DNA from 2 places in the Agrobacterium sp. 22-214-1 genome. Region 2 is predicted to be linked to the other one. Evidence: riboswitches for the same ligand, from Rfam matches in the RefSeq annotation. Region 2 holds a riboswitch; the other holds the start of a gene.
What was found. Region 2 has a riboswitch for S-adenosylmethionine ahead of ACQZ5G_RS07980 (O-succinylhomoserine sulfhydrylase). Riboswitches for the same ligand answer to the same signal wherever they lie in the genome.
Positions count from the first base shown of each region.

Region 1: another riboswitch for S-adenosylmethionine. It lies ahead of metA (homoserine O-acetyltransferase MetA); the one in region 2 lies ahead of ACQZ5G_RS07980 (O-succinylhomoserine sulfhydrylase).

Region 1 covers NZ_JBNWCK010000005.1:183,322-189,898, reverse strand. The annotation lists gene ACQZ5G_RS18690 (polyprenyl synthetase family protein) at 1-664, opposite strand, end outside; gene mtgA (monofunctional biosynthetic peptidoglycan transglycosylase) at 802-1,548, shown strand; gene ACQZ5G_RS18680 (aldose epimerase family protein) at 1,564-2,583, opposite strand; gene metA (homoserine O-acetyltransferase MetA) at 2,762-3,688, opposite strand; SAM riboswitch at 3,772-3,848, opposite strand; gene ACQZ5G_RS18670 (thiamine diphosphokinase) at 3,938-4,591, shown strand; gene ACQZ5G_RS18665 (ABC-F family ATP-binding cassette domain-containing protein) at 4,596-6,422, shown strand; gene ACQZ5G_RS18660 (VOC family protein) at 6,519-6,577, shown strand, end outside.
Region 2 covers NZ_JBNWCK010000001.1:1,581,728-1,588,304, reverse strand. The annotation lists gene ACQZ5G_RS08000 (acetylornithine transaminase) at 160-1,359, shown strand; gene argF (ornithine carbamoyltransferase) at 1,417-2,334, shown strand; gene ACQZ5G_RS07990 (Hsp33 family molecular chaperone) at 2,576-3,565, shown strand; gene apaG (Co2+/Mg2+ efflux protein ApaG) at 3,616-4,008, opposite strand; gene ACQZ5G_RS07980 (O-succinylhomoserine sulfhydrylase) at 4,242-5,426, opposite strand; SAM riboswitch at 5,470-5,548, opposite strand; gene ACQZ5G_RS07975 (2'-deoxycytidine 5'-triphosphate deaminase) at 5,622-6,577, shown strand, end outside.

The DNA.
Region 1 (6,577 bases), on a different contig from region 2:
TTTCGCCGAAGAGACGCAGCCTTTGCCTCTCGGAAACATCGCTGCCGGCGATGATTGCGCCCGCCTCGCAGGCAAAACGCAGCAGTGCACCGGTTTTCATAGCCTGCAATATAATGACGCCGGCTTCATCCGGTGCTTTTTTCTCAGCAGCGAGATCGAGCGCCTGGCCGCCGGCCATGCCGCCAATGCCCGCCGCGCGGGCAAGCGAAAGTACGAGCGCGGCCTTACGCTCGGCCGCAAGCGGATTTTCGTCCGAAGCGATGATATCGAAGGCCAGTGTCAGCAGGCTGTCGCCGGCGAGAATTGCGGTCGCCTCATCGAATTTGCGATGCACGGTCGGCTGGCCGCGGCGTAGGTCGTCATCGTCCATGGCCGGCAGATCGTCATGAACAAGCGAATAACAATGGAGGCATTCCAGTGCCGCGCCGACATAAAGGGCGGCTTCGGCATTCCCGCCCGCAAGGGCGGCACTTTCGATGACGAGGAAGGGCCGCAGGCGTTTACCGCCGTTCAGCACGCCATGGCGCATGGCGTCGAGCAGGTTTTGCGGGCGCGTGATCTCATCCGCGCGGGTTTCGCCGGAAAGCAGGCGGCCAAGCAGGGCTTCGGTTTTGGCCGCGTTTTCGCGCAGCTTCGTTTCGAAATTTGTCATCGCAGCGTCCATGCCGCGCTCTTTGGCATGCCGCGCGAATGCAGGCAAACCTTTTCGTGATTCCAGAGGTGCAACTATTTGAGCGGACTCGCCTTGAAGGCGGCAATGGACTATGAAAGGCTTCAATTGGTGCGGGGCTTTGACGAATATTGAGCAGTACGCCTGAAAGCGACGCAGATTACGCCGTGCTGGCGGAAGACCGGAGCAGTCCGAAGGTGGATTTTCGCACGTTGGCAAAGCGTATCGTCATGACCTTGCTGGCTTTGCTGATCCTGCCCTATCTGCTGATTCCGGTTTATGCGCTGCCGTTTATCCGGCCGGTCTCGACGCTGATGCTCGCCGATCTGGTGACTCTGCAGGGATATGACCGGCGCTGGGTGCCGCTTGAGGATATTTCGCCGCGCCTTGTGCAATCCGTGATGATGTCCGAGGACGGGCAATTCTGTTTCCATGGCGGCGTGGACTGGAACCAGATGCAGTCCGTGGTGAGCAATGCGCTGGACGGGGCTTCCACCCGCGGCGCAAGCACCATTCCGATGCAGACGGCCAAGAACCTGTTTTTATGGAATGGCCGTTCTTTCCTGCGCAAGGGATTGGAACTGCCGCTGGCGATCGCGGCTGATTTCGTCTGGTCGAAAAAACGGATGATGGAGATTTATCTCAACGTTGCCGAATGGGGACCGGGCATTTATGGAATCGAGGCTGCCGCGCAGCACCATTTCAAGGTGCCGGCCGCAAAACTCAGCTCCCGTCAGGCGGCGCTGCTGGCGGTTTCGCTGCCTAATCCCATAGACCGCGTCGCCAGCAAGCCGGGACGCGGGCTGCAACGGCTTGCCGGCCTTATCGAACGGCGCGCGCGTGCCTCCGGCGGCTACGTCGGCTGCGTGCTGGATTGACCCCGGCGCGCCGCGTCAGCCTTTCTTGAAAATATAGTCGGTTTCCTGACGCAGGGTTTCACCCGGCCGCAGGATGGCGTGCGGGAAATCCGGGTGGTTGACGGCGTCCGGCCAAATCTGCGTTTCCAGGCAGAAACCGGCAAAGGGGCCGTAGTGACGGCCATCAAGGCCCGGAACGGGAACGTCCAGTTTGAAGGCCGAATAAAACTGCACACCAGGTTCGGTGGTGTGAACCTCAAGGGCGATATCGGATGCCGGCGAATAGGCGCGGGCGACCTTGCGTTTTGCGCGGCGCTCGGGCGACAGGCAGAAATTATGGTCGTAGAGAACCTGCTCGCCATTCTCCTTGCGCCGCATCGGTGTCGGGTGGCGCAGGTCGAAGACGGTGCCTTCGACGGAGCGGATCTCGCCCGTCGGTATCTGCTTGTCATTGGTGGGCAGGTAAAAATCAGCCGCGATGCTGATCTCATGCCCAAGCGCGGTGTCTGCGCCATCGAGATTGAAATAGGAATGCTGGCAGACATTGGCGATGGTCGGCTTGTCGGTCACCGTTTCATAGACCACCGAAAGCACGCCGCCGTCGAGGATCGTATAGGTGGCCGTGACCGTGCAATTGCCGGGATAACCGGCGCGACCGTCGGGATCGATGATCTGCAGAACCGCATGGCTTTCGCCATGTTCCATCAGCATCCAGTTGCGCTTGCCCATGCCGTCGCTGCCGCCATGCAGGTGGGTTACACCCTTTTCATTGAGCTCCAGCTGGTATTCGTGCCCATCGATCGAGAACCGGCCGTCGCCGATGCGGTTGGCGTTGCGGCCGGGGGTGGCGCCGAAATAGGAGGAATATTTGTAGTCCTCGAACCTGTCGAAGCCGAGAACGAGCGGCGGCTGGTGACCCTCTAGGCGCAGATCCTGAATGACCGCGCCCCAGGTGATGACCTTGGCCGTCAGCCCGCCTTTCGAGATGGTGACGCGTTCGACTTTTTCGCCGGTCGCCGTGAAACCGAAATTCTCCCGCGCCGCCGCGTCGCTCATCTCGTCATTCTCCCTGGTGTTGCGAATTGCCGGGCGGACGTTGCGTCATTTTCCGGCAATTCGCAATCCCGCAATTCAAAGCATGTCTCCCAAAAGTGCGCCGCGGTTTTGGGACAAAGACATGCTTAAAACAAAAACGAAAGCGCGTCGCATGCCGTTCGATAAAACGCGACGCGCTTTACGCGGCCAGTTGCCCGATGGCTTCGAGATCATAGGGTGTCGTCTGGTATATCTCGTTGATCCAGTTTCCGAAAAACAGATGGGCATGGCTGCGCCAGCGGTTGAGCGGGGCGAGCTCCGGGTCGTTGTGCGGAAAATAATCATGCGGCAGCTTGATGGGCACGCCGGCATTCGCGTCACGGAAATATTCGTCCGAAAGCGATGTCGAATCATATTCGACATGGTTGAACATATAGAGCCGGTTACCCTCTTTCTCATGCACCAGACAAACGCCCATTTCCTCGGATTCCATCAGGATTTCGAGTTTCGGATGTTTTTCGATATCGGCGCGGCGTACTTCCGTCCAGCGCGAGACGGGAACCTGGAAATCGTCCGAAAAGCCGTTCAGATAGATCGATGAGGGGCAGAGATTGCGGTGACGATAGACCCCGAACGCCTTTTCCTTCAACTCGTGTTTCGGCACGCCGTGGAAATGATAGATGGCGGCCATCGCGCCCCAGCAGACATTCAGCGTCGAATGAACGTTGGTCTGCGTCCATTCGAAAATCTTCTGCATTTCGTTCCAGTAGGTCACGTCTTCATAGGCCAGCGTCTCCACGGGTGCGCCGGTAATGATGAAACCGTCAAACTTGCGGTGGCGCACTTCTTCCCACGTCTCGTAAAAGGACAGAAGATGTTCTTCCGGCGTGTTCTTGGCTCTATGGCCGCCGATCCGCACCAGCGACAGCTCCACCTGCAGCGGCGAGGCGCCGACGAGGCGCGCCATCTGGATTTCCGTCTTGATCTTGTTCGGCATGAGGTTGAGAAGCCCGATCTGGAGCGGGCGGATATCCTGCCGGATGGCCGCCGTTTCGGTCATGACCCGCACGCCCTCATGAACGAGGGTCTCAAAAGCGGGAAGCGTATCGGGAATCTTGATCGGCATGTCGAACTCTCTTTTCCGGATCACGTAAAGAACGTTGCGAAAACAAAAAAACCGGCAGCGAAATCGCGGCCGGTCCCAGGAAATTGCCTTTTTCCTCGACCCTTTAGCGACTTCTTTAAAGTGGCTGCAAGCCGGTCGGCAAATCACCACTGAGGCGTTTCATAATCCCGAAGCCGGCGAAAATCAATATAGGCCGATTTCATCGGGTTTCCGCTTTCCATTTTTGGCCGAGGTGCGATAAGGCAGGGCATGGATAAAGAGCGCTTCACCATTCTGCTTGGCGGCGATGTTACGGTGACCGATCGTCTCAAAGAGGCGGTCGCGGATAGCCGTGTGATTGCGGCCGACGGCGGCATGCGCCATGCCGGACCGCTTGGCCTTGCGCCGGAATTGTGGGTCGGGGATTTCGATTCCGCCAGCAAAGAGTTGCTGGAGGCCTGGCCCGATGTAGCGCGGCAGCCATACCCGGCCGCAAAGGCGGTGACGGATGGCGAAATCGCGGTATCGGAAGCTCTCTCCCGTGGAGCGCATTCGCTGGTGCTTGTCGGTGCCCTTGGAGGCGCGAGAAGCGACCATGCGCTTCAGCACCTCCTTTACGCGGTCGCACTCGCCGAACGTGGTATCGACGTTACGCTGACCTCCGGTGAAGAAGAGGCGCGGCCGCTGCTTGCCGGTTCGCTGGATGTCGATTTACCGCCCGCCTCGCTGTTTTCGGTTGCCGGATTTACCGCCCTTGAGGGGCTCGATATCGGCAATGTGCGTTATCCGTTGAAGGATTTCGCGCTTGCTTTCGGTTCGTCCCGTACTATTTCCAATGTCGCGAATGGCGGCCCCGTGCATTTCTCGCTGAAAAGCGGAAAAGCCATCGTGCTCGCCCGCCCTTATGATCTGACCGGAGCCTGACGCCTTGGCACCCCCAATTTTGAAACTCGATGACATCAAGCTGACCTTCGGCGTGACCCCCCTGCTCGACGGCGCCAATCTACAGGTAGAACCGGGCGACCGCATCTGCCTTGTTGGGCGCAACGGTTCCGGCAAGTCCACCCTGATGAAGATCGCCGCGGGTCTGGTCGAGGCGCAATCGGGCGAGGTTTTCCGGCATCCGGCCGCCACCATCCGTTATCTGGAGCAGGCCCCGGATTTTGCCGGTTACGACACGGTTCAGGCCTATGCCGAAGCGGGGCTCGGACCCGGTGACGACCCCTATCGCGTCACCTATCTTCTGGAGCATCTCGGTCTCACCGGGCAGGAACATCCGGCGAGCCTTTCCGGCGGTGAAGCGCGACGTGCGGCCCTTGCCCGCGTCATGGCGCCGGAACCCGATATCCTGATGCTGGACGAACCGACCAACCATCTCGATCTGCCCACCATCGAATGGCTTGAAAGCGAGCTGCAGCAGACGCGCAGCGCGCTGGTGCTGATTTCGCATGACAGGCGTTTTCTCGAAAAGGTCTCGACCTCGACCGTCTGGCTGGATCGTGGCCAGTCCCGGCGTCTCAATCGCGGTTTCGCCCATTTCGAGGAATGGCGCGACAAGGTGCTGGAAGAGGAAGAACTGGAACAGCACAAGCTAGGCAAGGCCATCGAGCGTGAAGAGCACTGGATGCGTTATGGCGTGACCGCAAGGCGCAAGCGCAACATGCGCCGCGTCGGCGAGCTTCAGGCCATGCGGGCGGAATATCGCGGCCATAAGGGACCGCAGGGCACGGTGCAGGCGACCGTTACCGAAGGGCGTGAATCCGGCAAGCTGGTCATCGAGGCGGAGGCCATCACCAAGGCTTATGGCGAGCGCGTGATCGTCGCGCCGTTTTCGCTGCGCGTCCATCGTGGAGATTGCATCGGTTTCGTCGGCCCGAACGGTGCCGGTAAAACCACGCTTCTGAAGATGCTCACCGGCCAGCTGGAGCCCGATAGCGGCACGGTGAAGCTCGGCACCAATCTGGAAATCGCGACGCTCGACCAGAAACGCGAGGATCTCAATCCCAACGATACGCTCGCGCATTATCTGACCGATGGTCGCGGTGAAAATCTGCTGGTCAACGGCGAATTGAAGCATGTGACGGGCTATATGAAAGACTTTCTGTTCCAGCCGGAACAGGCCCGCACGCCGATCCGCAACCTTTCCGGCGGCGAGCGCGCGCGCCTTATTCTAGCACGCATTCTGGCGCGGCCGACCAATCTTCTGATCCTCGACGAGCCGACCAACGATCTCGATATCGAAACGCTCGATCTGCTGCAGGAAATCGTTGCGGGCTTTTCCGGCACCGTTATCCTCGTCAGCCACGACCGCGATTTTCTCGACCGCACCGTCACCTCCACCATCGCGCCCGTCAATCCGGATGAACCGGACGGACGATGGATCGAATATGCCGGTGGCTATTCGGACATGATGGCGCAGCGCAAGGGCGCGGCGGAAGAAAAACGCAAGGCTGAGAAACAGGAAAAAGCGAAGGCCGCACCTTCGGCCTCTGCATCGCAGGATCCTTCAAAGGCCAAGGGCAAGCTTTCCTTCAAGCAGAAATTCGCGCTCGAAAATCTTCCGAAGGAGATGGAAAAGGCGCAAGGCGAAATCGCCAAGCGCGAGGAGCGCATGGCTGATCCTAATCTCTTCACCAAGGATCCGGCCACTTTCAACACGCTGGCGAAGGAAATGACGAAGCTGCGTGAAAAGCTCGAGACCATGGAAGAAGAATGGCTGGAGCTGGAGATGCTGCGCGAGGAACTGGAAGGCTGAAGGCCGCAGGCCCCTCGTTTGATCGACCCTCCTTCGGTCTTTGACAGAAAAGCGGAATTGCCGTTCTATGCTGGTTCGTTTGGAGGAGTTGTGAAAATGCGCATGATTTTCGTCAATCTGCCGGTCAAGAATATCGAGAAATCAAGAAGCTTCTT
Region 2 (6,577 bases):
AAGCCCGGGAAACGCGGACTTTTGTTGACATCGGCAGGCGAAGTGACAATAGTGCCCCTGCCGCCGCGAGGCGGCATTTTTGATTTTCAGGCAAGGGATAACCCCGAAAGCCTATTGACAACCGTCTGACAGCGCTTCCGCGCAAGGAGTGATACAGCCATGGCCGAAGCCGCCGCGCCATTGTTCGATACGTTTGCTAGAGCCCCCCTGCGCTTCGAGCGAGGCGAGGGCGTCTGGCTGCTCACGGAAAGCGGCGAACGATATCTGGATTTTGCGGCCGGCGTCGCGGTCAACTCGCTGGGTCACGCCCATCCGCACCTCGTGGAGGCGATCAAGACCCAAGCCGAGAAGGTCTGGCACGTCTCGAACCTTTATGAAGTCCCGGGCCAGGAAAAGCTTGCAAAGCGCCTGACGGAAGCGACATTCGCAGACAAGGTCTTCTTCACCAATTCCGGCGCGGAAGCGCTGGAATGCGCGATCAAGACCGCGCGCCGTTATCATTATTCCAAGGGGCATCCGGAAAAGTTCCGTATCATCACCTTTGAAGGCGCCTTCCATGGCCGCACGCTGGCGACGATTGCCGCCGGCGGCCAGCAGAAATATCTCGAAGGTTTCGGTCCCAAGGTCGAAGGTTTCGACCAGGTGCCCTTCGGTGACGTCGATGCGCTGGAAGCCGCCATCACGGCCGAAACGGCCGCGCTTCTGATCGAGCCCATTCAGGGTGAGGGCGGCATTCGCGCGCCAGCCAAGGAATTCCTGCAGCTGCTGCGGTCGCTCTGTGATGAGCACGGCATGTTGCTGATTTTCGACGAGGTCCAGACCGGCGTTGGCCGTACGGGCAAGCTCTTTGCCTATGAGCAGACGGGCGTTGCACCGGATATCATGGCGGTTGCCAAGGGTATCGGCGGCGGTTTCCCGCTCGGTGCATGCCTTGCGACGGCGGATGCCGCTTCCGGCATGACGGCGGGCGTGCATGGCACCACCTATGGCGGCAACCCGCTGGCCATGGCTGTCGGCAATGCCGTGCTCGATGTCGTCCTCTCCGAGGGCTTTCTGGAAAAGGTCCGTGATGTCGCGCTGGTCTTCCGCCAGGGCCTTGCTTCGCTGAAGGATCGTTATCCTGACGTTATCGAGGAAATCCGTGGCGAAGGCCTGCTTCTCGGCATCAAGGCCAAGGTTCCATCGGGCGAGCTGTTGCAGGCCATGCGCGCCGAGCATCTGCTGGGCGTGCCGGCGGGCGACAACGTCATCCGTCTTCTGCCGCCGCTCGTCACCACGGCGGAAGAGGCCCGCGAGGGTCTGTCACGCGTGGAAGCGGCCGCCGCTTCCCTGACAGCGAAACAGGCAAAAATCGCCTGAGGAAACAATAAAGGGCGGGCCTCTTCCCCGAGGCTCGCGAGCATGGGACAGTTTGAAATGGCTTCACCTAAACATTTTCTCGACCTGTCGGCCGTCAGCTCGCAGGACCTGCGGGCAATTCTCGACGACGCCCGCACACGCAAGGCCGCCACCAAGGCCGGAACGGCGGAAAAGCCGCTTGCCGGCAAGATGCTGGCTATGATCTTCGAAAAGCCTTCCACCCGCACCCGCGTCTCCTTCGATGTCGGCATGCGCCAGCTCGGCGGCGAGACGCTTTTCCTCTCCGGTACGGAAATGCAGCTCGGTCGCGCCGAAACGATCGGCGATACGGCCAAGGTGCTGTCGCGTTACGTCGACGCCATCATGATCCGCACGACGGATCATTCGCGCCTGCTGGAGCTTGCCGAACACGCGACGGTGCCGGTCATCAACGCCCTGACGGACGACACGCATCCCTGCCAGATCATGGCGGATATCATGACCTTCGAGGAACATCGCGGCCCGGTCAAAGGCAAGACTATTGCCTGGACGGGTGACGGCAATAACGTCCTGCATTCCTTCGTCGAAGGCTCGGCCCGTTTCGGTTACCGCATGACGATGGCCGTGCCGATGGGCTCCGAACCGCATGACAAGTTCCTGAACTGGGCGCGCAACAATGGCGGCGAGATCATGCTGTGCCACGACGCCGACAAGGCCGTTGCGGGTGCGGACTGCGTCGTCACCGATACCTGGGTGTCCATGAACCAGGAACACAAGGCGCGCGGCCACAACATCTTCCAGCCCTATCAGGTGAATGAAGCCCTGATGGCCAAGGCGGAAAAAGACGCGCTGTTCATGCATTGCCTGCCGGCCCATCGCGGCGAGGAAGTGACGGATGCCGTGATCGACGGTCCGCAATCCGTCGTCTTCGACGAGGCGGAAAACCGCCTCCACGCGCAGAAGTCCATCATCGCATGGTGCATGGGCGTCATCTGATGAGCAATCGCCCGGCCTGACACCGTCACGCCGGGTGCTTGAACTTGCGCGCATAGATTACCATCTGTGGGACTTCGAAGAGGCCCGTCGGTTTTGCTGGCGGGCCATCATCACGATTTGCACGTTTTTCCCCGGAAGCGGTTTCTCTTCCCGGGTCTCTGTGCGACAAGCGAAAAAAGCACATTTTAAAAGCCGGACTTTTGGACGGTAGCGGCGCCACGGCTGCGCCAGGGAGTATGACATGGCAGATGTAACGGTTGAACTGGACGATCTCGATTTTGCTGGCGACGACAAGGTTGTGCCCTTTCAGGTCGAAGGTCTGGATGTGCGCGGCCGCGCCGTGCAGGTGGGTCCGCTGCTGAATGCCATCCTCGAGCGGCATGACTATCCCCCGGCGGTCGCCCGCCTGCTGGCGGAAGCGACCGTTCTGACGGCGCTGATCGGCACGTCGCTCAAGTTTTCCGGCAAGCTGACCGTCCAGACCAAGGGTGACGGCCCGGTCGACCTTCTGGTTGCGGATTTCACCGCGCCGGAAAGCATGCGCGCTTATGCCCGTTTCGATGAGGAGCGGCTGGCGGAGGCGATTGCGGCCGGGGCGACGTCGCCGGAGCAATTGCTCGGCAACGGCATTCTGGCCTTCACGATCGATCAGGGTGCGGGCATGCAGCCCTATCAGGGTATCGTGCCGCTCGATGGCTCCTCGCTGGAAGACATTGCCGGGGTTTATTTCCGCCAGTCGGAACAGCTTCCCACCCGCGTGCGGCTGGGGGTTGCCGAGTTCTTCGACCGTGATGGCGAAGGCAAGCCGCGTCATGGCTGGCGTGCGGGCGGCGTTATAGCGCAGTTCTTGCCGCAGTCGCCCGAGCGGCTGCGTATGCGCGACCTGCATGGCGGCGACGGCGATGAAAGCGGTCACGAGGTGCAGGAGGATGATGCCTGGACCGAGGCGGTGACGCTGCTGAACACGGTGGATACCGACGAGCTGACCGATCCGCAGGTGCCGGTGGAACGTCTTCTCTTCCGGCTTTTCCACGAGAGCGGTGTGCGTATCTATGATCCGCAGGCGGTTCTTGACCGTTGCAGCTGCTCGCGGGAGAAGATCAAGGGCGTGCTGTCCGGTTTCACCGCCGAGGAGATCGAGGCAAGCGAAGAAGACGGCGCCATTGCCGTGACCTGCGAGTTCTGCTCCACGACCTATCGCTACGATGTGAGTGAATTTGAGAATGCCTGAATGAAAGCCGCGTCCTGAAAGGGCGCGGCTTTTTCATTGCCGGGTGAATGTCAGTTCAGGACCCGCATCAGGCCGGGTGAATCCAGCGAAAAGGCGGGTATGGTGACGTTGAACACCTCGCCATTTTCCGTTTCCATTTCATAATGGCCGAACATCAGGCCAGAAGGTGTGTCCAGCGGGCAGCCGGAGGAATATTCGTAGCTGTCGCCCGGTTTCAGATGCGGCTTCTCACCCACGACGCCCGGCCCATAGACCTCATCCACCTGCCCGTTCTGATCGGTGATGTGCCAATAGCGATTGACGAGGGTAACCGGAATATCGGAATTGTTCGCGATCACGACTTTGTAGCCCCAGACGTAACGATCGTCATCCGGGTCGGATTGTTCCTCGAGATAATACGGATCGACCGTTACCTCGATATCCCTTGTCAGAGCACGATACATACGCGCCACACCTCGATATTATGCCTGCCGCCGCATCCTACACTATAGGCTCTGGCTATCGTCAAGAAAATGAATGACTTGACGGGCAGGAGGCGTCTCCTGTTGCGCTGTTTTCCACCGTTAGGGATAACGGTAAAGGTAAATATTGGTTGCCTGAAGCGGTCTTTTTAGACCGTGCAGGCGAACCATGGCCCGACACGCAGTCAGGCGATGGCGCTTTGCGGATTGAATTTTCAGGCCGAAACGGCCGCCAGACCCTTCGCCAGATCCTCCAGCAGGTCGTCGGTATCCTCGATGCCGCAGGAAAGGCGCAGGGTGCCGCCGGAAATGCCGAGTTCAGCACGTGCCTCGTCGGTGAGGTTCTTGTGCGTCGTCGTGCCGGGGTGGGTGATGAGGCTCTTGGCGTCGCCGAGATTGTTGGAAATCTTCACGATCTCAAGCGCGTTCTGCAGCTTGAAGGCTGCTTCCTTGCCGCCCTTCAGCTCGAAAGCCACAAGCGTCGAGCCGCCGGACATCTGTCGGGCGATGATATCGGCCTGCGGGTGATCGGCGCGGCCGGGATATATGACCTTGGCGACCTTGCCGCTATCGGCGAGAAAATCGGCGATTTTGCCGGCATTGGCCGTCTGCTGCTTCACACGCAGCGGCAGGGTCTCGATGCCCTTCAGAAGCGTCCAGGCATTGAAAGGCGACATGGCGGGGCCGGTATGGCGGAAATAGTCCTGCAGCTCTTCCTCGATCCACTTCTTGTCGGAAAGGATCACGCCGCCAAGGCAGCGGCCCTGGCCGTCAATATGCTTGGTGGCCGAATAAACGACGATATGGGCGCCGAGTTCGAGCGGCTTCTGGAAAAGCGGTGTGGCAAAGACGTTGTCGACCACCACCTTCGCACCGATCTGGTTGGCGAGCTTCGCCACGCCGGCAATATCGATGATTTCAAGCGTCGGATTGGTCGGGCTTTCGAGGAAGAACAGCTTGGTGTTCGGCTGGATCGCCTTTTCCCAGTTTCCGAGATCGCGACCGTCGATCAGCGTGCATTCGATGCCGTATTTCGGCGCAAGCGTTTCGACCACCCAGCGGCAGGAGCCGAAGAGGGCGCGGGCCGCAACGATATGGTCGCCGGCGCGCAGCTGGCACATGATGGCGGCGGTGACGGCGGCCATGCCCGACGCAAGTGCGCGGGCGTCTTCGGCGCCTTCCAGCAGGCACATGCGTTTTTCGAACATGTCGTTGGTCGGGCTCGCATAGCGGGCGTAGATGAACCCATCCGTTTCACCCTTGAAGCGCGCTTCGGCGGCTTCGGAGTTTTCATAGACGAAACCCTGGGTCAGATAGATCGCTTCCGACGTTTCACCGTAAGGGGAGCGTAGCGTACCGCCGTGAACGAGCTGGGTTGCCGGGCGCCATTTATTGCTCATGTGATCACCTTCAAAACAAAAAAACCGGCCGCAAAAGCAGACCGGTTCCTAGCACCCGGTCTTTTTAGCCACTTGTTTAACGTGGCTGCAAGCCGACCGGCCAAATCACCACGGGATAAGCTTGCCATACTGCCGTTACCGGCTTGCGTCAATGCTTTCCTTTTGGTTTTGTCGCCGTAAAAAGGAATGATGACCATGACCAGAACCACGGGCATTTTGGCGGATGGCGCAATCAAGGCGCTGTTTGCGGGCGGCAAGCTGAAGAGCGAGGCCGATCTCGATGCTGATCAGGTGCAGCCCGCCAGCCTCGATCTCAGGCTCGGCTCGAAGGCCTATCGCGTGCGCGCCAGTTTCATGCCCGGTCCCGGAAACCGCGTCATCGACAAGCTCAATCGTCTCAGCCTGCACGAGATCGACCTTACCCAGGGCGCGGTGCTGGAAACCGGTTGTGTCTATATCGTTCCCTTGATGGAGAGCCTTGCGCTGCCCGCGGACATGTCGGCCTCGGCCAATCCGAAAAGCTCGACCGGCCGTCTCGATATCTTCACCCGCGTCATGACTGACAGCGCGCAGGAATTCGACAAGATACCGGCCGGTTATGCCGGCCCGCTCTATCTGGAAATCAGTCCGCGCACCTTCCCGATCGTGGTGCGACGCGGCTCGCGCCTGTCGCAGATCCGCTTCCGCATCGGCCATTCGCTGCTCAACGAAAGTGAACTGCTGAAGCTGCACGAGACGGAAACGCTGGTTGCCAGCGACACGCCCAACGTGACCGGCGGCGGCATCGCGCTCTCGATCGACCTCAAGGGTTTCGGTGAAAACGGGTTGATCGGTTATCGCGGCAAACATCATACGGCGGTGGTGGATGTCGACAAGAAAGCCCAGCACGACGTTCTCGATTTCTGGGAGCCGCTCTACGCGCGTGGGCGCGCCGAATTGATCCTCGACCCGGATGAATTCTATATTCTCGTCTCGCGCGAAGCAGTCCACGTTCCGCCGCTCTATGCGGCGGAAATGACACCCTTCGACCCCCTGGTGGGCGAATTCCGCGTGCACTACGCCGGCTTCTTCGATCCCGGCTTCGGCCATGCGCAGGCCGGCGGCACAGGCAGCCGCGCCGTGCTCGAAGTCCGCAGCCACGAGGTTCCCTT